DNA from 2 places in the Shewanella sp. GD04112 genome. Region 2 is predicted to be linked to the other one. Evidence: riboswitches for the same ligand, from Rfam matches in the RefSeq annotation. Region 2 holds a riboswitch; the other holds the start of a gene.
What was found. A riboswitch is a leader RNA that binds a small molecule or an ion and turns the genes downstream of it on or off. The one in region 2 is predicted to bind cyclic di-GMP.

Region 1: it holds a riboswitch for cyclic di-GMP, as region 2 does, so the genes downstream of both, gbpA (N-acetylglucosamine-binding protein GbpA) here and N7386_RS15480 (glycosyl hydrolase family 18 protein) in region 2, are expected to answer to the same signal.

Annotation. Positions count from the first base shown of each region.
Region 1 covers NZ_JAOEAL010000001.1:1,051,198-1,055,634, reverse strand. The annotation lists gene N7386_RS04640 (aromatic amino acid transport family protein) at 1-195, opposite strand, end outside; gene gbpA (N-acetylglucosamine-binding protein GbpA) at 753-2,228, opposite strand; cyclic di-GMP riboswitch class I at 2,354-2,449, opposite strand; gene N7386_RS04630 (TMEM165/GDT1 family protein) at 2,852-3,409, shown strand; gene katB (catalase KatB) at 3,480-4,437, opposite strand, start outside.
Region 2 covers NZ_JAOEAL010000001.1:3,504,254-3,508,690, forward strand. The annotation lists gene N7386_RS15480 (glycosyl hydrolase family 18 protein) at 1-2,379, opposite strand, end outside; cyclic di-GMP riboswitch class I at 2,488-2,576, opposite strand; gene N7386_RS15485 (ROK family protein) at 3,055-3,846, opposite strand; gene N7386_RS15490 (aminopeptidase P family protein) at 4,209-4,437, shown strand, end outside.

The DNA of each region.
Region 1 (4,437 bases), 2.5 Mb from region 2:
GGCGTGGAAGTTATCACCGACGCCTGAGCGCAGGTTAATCTCAAGCATTAACAATGAGGTATAGGCTGACAAGCCCCAAATCACCACCATTAACAAAATGGCTGGCACCATGCCTAAGGCGGCCGTGGCTAAGGGTAAGGCTAACATTCCTGCGCCAATGGCGGTCCCTGCGACAATGGCTATCGAGCCTAACATTTTTGAATTCACACAATTATCCTGTTCAAGTATTAATTATTATTTTTTAAGGTTTTTTGAGTAGATTTGAAGGATAAAGCCTTGCGCACTCTGTGATTAAGCCAACAGCAATCTCAAACGAAAAGCGTCACTAAACTTAAAGCATCCAATCCGATCTCAAAGAGCAGATCAATTGGCCCCAATAGCTTTTGAATATTTCAACCCAGTCGCCATTGAGGCTAACTAAATCGTTTGCAGAAAAGTGACATTAATTTCAACCGTGATTGCCTTAGCAAAGCAGCGACATCGCGCGTAAAAGAAGATAGCTCTGGACATTAACAGAGCCAACCCCAGCGGGCAAGCCAGTTATAGACAAAGATGACGCCGCTTTGGCTATCCGAAGGGGAAATGTGAGTAAAAGATAAAAAATCGAGGCGGATCTGTTATCAAAACAATAACCCCTGCAACACCTGTAGCGTTGCAGGGGTTATCAATGAGTTTAGCGATTCGACGGGGGACGGGATTGCGCTAAAGCGGATTAACGCGACTCACAATCCGCTTATTCCCCAGTTAACCGATTACAGCTCAGTCCAAGCCATATTCCAAGAGCCGCCGACACCCGGTTCAAACCCGGTTGCAGTTGGCGACCATTGCATGCAATAACCACTGTAAGGCCAAGGTTTACATTGATAGACCTTGCCAGTTTTAGGTTGCAGCACTTTAGTACCCGCCACATAGTTTTTAATGCCCTCGGGGAAGACAAAATCGGCATCCGGCGCTATGGCTTGATCTTTTAAGAACAGATCGAAGTTTTGCTGGATAACCTCACCTTGCTTAGGCTCGCCCTTCACTTGTAAATGATAATGGCCTGCCTTTGGCGCGACGACATCAAGCACTAGACTCGCGTTGGTGTTATTGACCGCTTGCGTGACATAACCAGCTGCCGTGCCATCGTGGCTAAATAGGTAAGCCGAGACCTGCATATCCGCATTAGTGCTGACATCGAAACTGACCTTTGCGGCACCATCGACAATAGTGTAATCATCGGCCAGTGATGTGACATCGAGCTGATTACCCGGCGCAGGCGCAATATCAAAGCTCACTTCCACTCGCTCTAGGCCCGAATTAGGCGCGGCATAAATCTCATTTTTACCGTAAACGGGCGAGATCACCCCAGAGGCATTCTTCTGCCCCGCCTTAAGTTGTGGCTGCTGGGCATTAATGGCACTGGCTAACAGGAATGGCCAATTTTGCTTGGCGCCTTGAGTGGTGTCGGTAATGGTTATCTGAGTTTGCTTGGCAGTTTGCTCGCCATTAGCATCAAACACCCGCGTCATCACCTTATCACCCGCCTTAAGATCGAGTGACGGATTGATATCGCCAATATCGGTCCACTCGCCCGGCACCACAACACCAGAGCTAAAGTTCACATCGATGGCATTATAGAAACTGTTAGTGGTATCACCGACTTCCCACACGGCCAAAATCACGTGATAACCGCTTCTGTCTTCAGGCACATAACAGTTATGTGTCACTAACTTAGGTGGCTGAACCATGCCACCGTCGACCACACAGAAGGGGGCTAAGTCAAAGCTTGCACGGCTCAAGGCTTGGTTTTGATCCCAACCTTGACGAGTTAAATAGTAACGCCAATTGCGGGTCACATGGTTAGCGGTGAACTGCCAGCTAAAGTCATTCCAACCCGACTTAATGTCATGCTTAGACCAACGACTTGGGCTCTGTTCATCCAAGGGAGAAAACGCTGCGTTGGCTGCGCTGGCAATTTTGCCGTCGGCAGGGCCTGACTCAGGAAAACCTGATGGGCCTTCAACACTTTGCGGTTCCCATTGAACGGCGCCGCAGTTTAAATTGCTGCCAGTTTTACAGGCGTATGAGCGTGATTCTGGTGAAACCACATAACCGTGGGCCGACGCCGTTTGGCTAACTAGCGCACTCGTAGCGCTTAAGGCCAAGGCAATTAGGCTTAAACGAGCCAGTAGTGGGTGTTTACGGTTAGCATTTGTGATTGATGTAAAAGTAGTTAGATGTGCCACTTTATTGTACTCCGTAGGGTGCCTTTCTCGACGAGATTGGCATAGGTATAAAAGTGGTATTTAGGCAAAACAGCATTAAGCAAAGCCGTTTATTTTTCAAAGAATTGAAAGCATCAGCTCAATTCTGAGGCAACCCCGCTATCTTAGTTTCAACATCCCTTTACAACCTTAGACCGGAGGCTTTGCGTCCTAATTTTTCAATTAGTTTGCCAAATACGGTGGATCTCTATTGAAGTTAACAGTATGTAACTTAAACATTGAGACCCGGCTAACCTAACAACAAAAGACAGCGTTGTCAAAATTTAAATTATTATAATTCAATATGTTACAAAACGCCAAGCGGTATTTTATTGGCACCTGTCAGATTATTTGCCCTCTGACTCGATGAGTTTAATCTTGAAACCCTGTTGCACTTGGGTATAATGCCCACCTCGCTTCGGGGGAGTAGCTAACTGGATTTCGAGCCATCGATATTCAGGGTGAACATCAACATACTTGGCCGCATGCCATGGTGTTCACAGCAAATCATCGATTTGTCCTGCAAGACCTGAGCACAGTAACCGCACCTTGGGGTGGACGGTCTATTGTGCTTATGTCAAAAACCACCCCTAAAAGGATCACACTTGGAAGCGTTACTCGCCTCAACCTTTACGGTTGCCATCGCCGAGATTGGCGATAAAACTCAACTGCTTGCCCTATTACTCGCTGCAAGATTTAAAAATAAAACCGCGATTATCTTGGGGATTTTACTCTCAACCCTGTTTAACCATTTTGCCGCCGCCTGGCTTGGCCAATGGGCGATTAACTGGGTGAGCCCAGATGTAGCACGCTACTTGGTTGCCGCCTCCTTCTTTGCGATTGCACTCTGGGTACTGATCCCCGATAAAGTGGACGCCGAAGAGAGCCGTTTCTATAAGATGGGACCCTTTGTTGCGACCTTTATTCTGTTCTTTATCGCCGAAATGGGCGACAAAACCCAAATCGCAACTGTCGTTTTAGCCGCTAAATACGATGCCTTAGCCATGGTGGTTGCAGGTACTACTTTGGGTATGTTGCTAGCGAACGTCCCAGTGGTTATTGCGGGACATTTTAGTGCCGAAAAATTACCAATGAAGTGGATCCACAGAGGCTGCGCAATTTTGTTTGCCCTGCTCGGCGTAGCAACCTTAATGGTTAACTGATTGATAAAATCAAGATAAACAAAAAGGCCAGTGATAACACTGGCCTTTTTTATAGGGCTAAGGAATTAACTTATAACCCGAGAGCAGTTTGGATACGTTGACCGTAATCGGCATCGGCTTTGTGGAAGTGCGCCAGCATACGTTGCTGTACCTCTACACTTGCCTGACGCAGTGAGCCAGAAATCGTTTCCACTAAGCGTGCTTTCTCGGCTTCGCTGAAGATGCGATACAAGTTACCCGCCTGAGTGTAATCATCCTGATTGTAACGGCTGTAACGCGCTGCTTCGCCATCTAAACGCAGTGGTGGCTCGGCAAAGTTTGCCGGTTCAACTAAAGCACCCGCTGTGCTGTTTGGGCCATAGTTAGCCGCGGCATCGCCACCGGTTTGACTACCGTGGTACGGGCATTGTGTTCCCGCCATGGCTCCCGCACGTTGGTGATGGTTAGCTTTAGTCGCATGTGGGCAGTTTACGGGTAACTGGTTGTAGTTCGCCCCAATTCGGTAACGCTGCGCATCGGCATAGGCGAATAAACGCGCCTGCAACATCTTGTCGGGCGATGCGCCCACACCTGGTACTAAGTTGCTCGGTGCTAATGCCACTTGCTCGACTTCGGCAAAGTAGTTTTGCGGTAAACGATTCAGCTCTAACACACCAATTTCAATTAACGGGTAATCGCCATGTGGCCACACCTTAGTTAAATCGAATGGGTTGATATGGTAAGTGTTGGCATCGGCCTCAGGCATAATCTGTACGTTCACCGTCCAACGAGGGAAGTTACCGTCGGTCACTGCTACTACCATATCGCGCTGGGATGAGTCAGGGTCGATACCCTTTAACTTATCGGCTTGCTCATTGGTTAAGTTCACCACACCTTGCTGCGATTTGAAGTGGAACTTCACCCAGAAACGCTCACCTTTAGCATTCCAGAACGAGAAAGTATGCGAACCATAACCATGCATTTGGCGGTAGTTTGCCGGAATACCACGGTCAGACATCAGAATCGTCACTTGATGCATGGCTTCAGGG
Region 2 (4,437 bases):
CAGTTGGTTATAACTCACTGTATCACCTGTGTTGTAAATGCTTGTCGCATTCCAAGCGGGATAGTTGGCCGCATTGGGGTCAGTTGCGTCACATTGACCGCCCGTCGCCTTAGGCGTCACGGTTAAGGTCAAGGCAGCACTGGCATCTAAGGCGCCATCGGAGACTAATACACTCAAACTGTATTGGGTCGACTGAGTAACAGCTGGCGCCGTCACCACCAATGTGGCAGTGTTTTGTCCACTCGCCGCTACGCCGCTTGGCACTGTCCATGCGTAGGTGAGGCTGTCGCCATCGGCATCGGTCGCCGTCGCATTGATGCTCACCGATTGCCCCGCTTCAAGCGTTACAGTCGCAGGCACAGTCACCACTGGCGCTTGGTTTGCCGTCTCGGCCTTATGGGTGAGAGTCACAGTGTCGGTTGAAGATAATCCCTCAGGATCTGTGACTCGCAGGCTAAACACATACACCACATCCGACGCCGTCGCGCTCAGTTGCACCATAGCATTGGCCATATCCGCATTACTGATACTTAAGCTTGGGCCAGAGACTTGGCTCCATTGATAACTCAAGGCGCCGTTTTCAGGATCCCGCGACGCGCTGCCGTTTAGCGTGACATCCGCTGTACCGGTTACCGTGATATCCGCTCCCGCGTTGGCAATCGGCGCTTTATTCGCTGGTGGCGTTGTGCCCTCGCCATGACCTAGACCTTCGTGCATGGCATTGAGAATGTCGCCATTATCGGCATCAATTTCCCAGGCGAACAGACCACCGAGCTGATTGGCCAGCACGTATTGACCCTTGGCTTTAACAGAACGAGCATCGTCGAAGGTAATTAAATCACCCGTAGATGCATTAAAGACAGATGGTGCTTCAGCGGTTTCATCATAGGCATAGCTCCAACCTGCGCCCATATAATCCTTGGCGATCTGGCGATAATCCACTACGCCCGCTTCCCAAGTGCCCTTCACTTTGCCCGTTGCAGTGCCCGTGAAAGGATTGTTACCGCTATAGCCATTGACCCCAGTCCAGCCGCGGCCGTACATAGCAGCGCCGACCACAATCTTACCCGGGGTCACCCCTTGAGAGAGCAGGGCTTTTACGCCTTTGTCCGTGGTGTATCGGGTATTAGGATCCCAGCTAGCCTCATAGAGATTGGTTTGATGCCCCAGCTCAGTGTTGGTCCAGCCGCCGTTAAAGTCGTAACTCATCAGGAAGATGTAATCCATATATTGCTGCGCCGCCTGATAATCGACCTTAGCAATCTTATCGCCGCCCGCACTGATGGCCGACGTCAGCTCATAGGTGCGTCCGGTTTCGGCGCTGAGCTCATCGAGCATCGCCCGCAATTCACGCATCAGGGTGACATAGGTTTGTCCGTCATTGGCATTACCTAAGCTTGGGTTAGCACCACTGCCGCCGGGGAATTCCCAGTCGATATCGACACCATCGAAGAACTTCCAAGTTTGTAAAAACTCCTTCACTGAGGCGACAAAGGTGTCGCGCTTGGTTTTATCCCCTAAAAAGTAGAAGGGATCTGAGAGCGTCCAGCCACCAACGGAGGGGAGGATCTTCAGATCGGGATAGGCTTGTTTTAACGCCATCAATTGGCCGAAGTTGCCTTTGTAGGGATCGGAATACTCACTCACACCCGCCTGCGGCATTTGCACCGCTGCCCAAGGGTCGTGGATCGCCACTTTAAAATCGGCACGGCCAGCACAGGCGCGCTGCAACGCCTCAAAGCTGCCTTCGATTTCCTTTAAGCTGTCGTTGATGCCATTGCCGCCACAAATCGGGGTAAAGCCATATAAAATATGGGTTAAGTTTTGTGCAGGGATCTTATCAACGGGGAACTTACGCCCATAAACACCCCACTCCACAAAGTAACTTCCCACCACTTTGCCGGATTTATTCGCATAGGGACGATTGTTTTCCTTCAAAGACGCATTGAGTGGCAGTAAATGACTGCCATCAGTATCGGCGACTAAGATTTCCCTCGCATCACTGGCACTGCAACCTTCGTTATTACAAAGCTGCACGCGCATTTGATAGCGCCCGCCCTTATTGACCTTGAAATTGGCCGTACCCGCCGCACTCGATGGACCTTCCCATGCCACATTTCCGTTGAGTAACACCTGCGCCTTATTGCCGATATCGCCGTTATACAAGTTCCACGTCACCGACACATCGGCGGCATCTTTAACCGTCACTAATTGGTTATAGGCTGAGGCAGCTTGATTCACCTCGATAATGGCAAACTTGGTTTCCCCCCAACCTAAAGTCGGTTTACCGGGGAGCGCAGCAAAGGCTTGAAAACTGGCAACGGATGCCAGCACCGAGGCCACCAACATCGCCGAGGTGGAGATTTGAGTCTTAAACATGAGATTTCCCTATTGAGTAAGTTATGCATCAATAAGGCAAACAAAGCGTAGACAGGAAACAACACTCTTAAAACCATGTGCGTACAACGGCAGCATGAAGAAACAACCTGTGGTATCCCCGCTATCATAGGTACAAACGAACCCTTAGACCGGAGGCTTTGCGTCCCAATCTTTCGATTGGTTTGCCTTTATCACTAATGACAACGCTGTCATTACGTTAATTAGCATATGCCGCTATAGCGTTAAATTGCAACTAAATATTAATAAACGGGCCGTTGCACCGATTACCAACACAGGATTCGCTTAAAGGAAAAGTAAAACCATTGAGTGCAAAAAATGAGCAATGAATTGTATTTAAAAGGATTGCTTAAGCTATGGCTCCTATCATCGACTCGTATCGCCAATAGGGAAGACAATAAAAATAAATCGAAAGTCTTAAGAAAGCGGTTTGCAAGACGCAACTTGATAACTCGTGCAAACAAAAATGCGGTCATCGAACCAGGTGATATGCAGAGTGCACTGCAAACACACAAATCCGATGGCCGCATGCTGTTGTTCTCGACCTAATCTGAACCAATATCTGAATCAATATCAGCGTCAGTAAGCCAAGATTGATAGCCTGAACGAACTTATCACGCCTCAATCTTGACCAATTCGCACCTCAATCGAAAGCCGTTAGGCGGCGTCCTTCGAGTAATCCCTAGCCAAGATCACCGATAAGCCACGACAGACTAAGGTCTCCATATCATCGACACGATTAATCTTCATTTCGGCTAACGGTGCACTGAGAGCCATGCGTCTTAAACTATCCAGACAACCCTTGTAGTACGGCGCGCTGTTCATCATGCCGCCCGCTAACCAAATCCGATTAGGATTAAACAGATTGACCGCCCACGCTAACCCCATCCCCAGATAAGTTCCGGCGAGATATAAATCATCGGCGGTGGAAATCTTACGGCTGCGGATAGAATCGCCGCTGGCGAGCTGTTCGAGACTAAACTCCCCCGCCTCCGTCATCACTCGGCAATGCCCAAGCTCCCCCGCCACTCCCGTAGCCCCCGTAAAAGCCTTGCCGCTCAACGCGATCGACATGCCAATCCCAGTGCCACACATGACTAACAACTCACAGGCATATTTTTCATCACAGGTTGCCTGCATACCGGCGTCGATATCATTGCAGATAAACTTAAGTTCACCTTGGGTTTTCAAGGTTTCAAAGCTTAGCCCATTGAGACCAGGTAGAGATTTACAGGACACCAAACGATTCTGTTGTACGAGTCCAGGTACAGCGATCGCTAACTGGTAATGCTGTAAATCATAATCCCGTTCCAGCGCCGCGATTTGATCATTTAAATCTTCAATTTTAAAGCCTTCACCCGTGGGGATTTTATATTGTTCTGTATGCCCCTTGAGTTGAAGTTCGAACAGGGCTTTGCTACCGCCCACGTCTATTGTTAATGTTTGCATCGCCAACTCCACTGATACATGTGCTCCCCTCTGACCCCGAGCGGAGATGGCGAATGTTAGCATAATGGGTAAATATTAGCGATTGAATAAAACTTAAGTAGCTAATTTGTAAGAATTAGTCGGAAGAACTGAGTGATAAAGATAACATTTCAATTTGGAAATTAGTTTAAGATCACAACCCTTGTTACCGCAAAGTGATGCCGAAAAAACAAAATTGTATACAAAATCCTTTATTCCATCCCCTTGCATCTTAAGCGTAGAGCTTGCGATAATCGCCGCCAATTCGCATCCTTTTCGCCAGCATTACGCATTATAATTTTGGCCGCCTACGTCAGCCGCCAATGCCAATATTTGGAGCCCCTATGTCGTTACCATCGTCATCACAATCCCTACAACCGAATAAGATTGCTAACCGTCTTGCCGCCATTCGTAGTGAACTCACCAGTGCCAATTTAGATGCCTTTATCATCCCGCGCGCGGACGAGTACTTAGGCGAATATGTGCCTGAGCATAACGAGCGTCTGTACTGGGCAACGGATTTTACTGGCTCAGCGGGCATGGCCATTGTCTTAAAAGACAAAGCCGCCATCT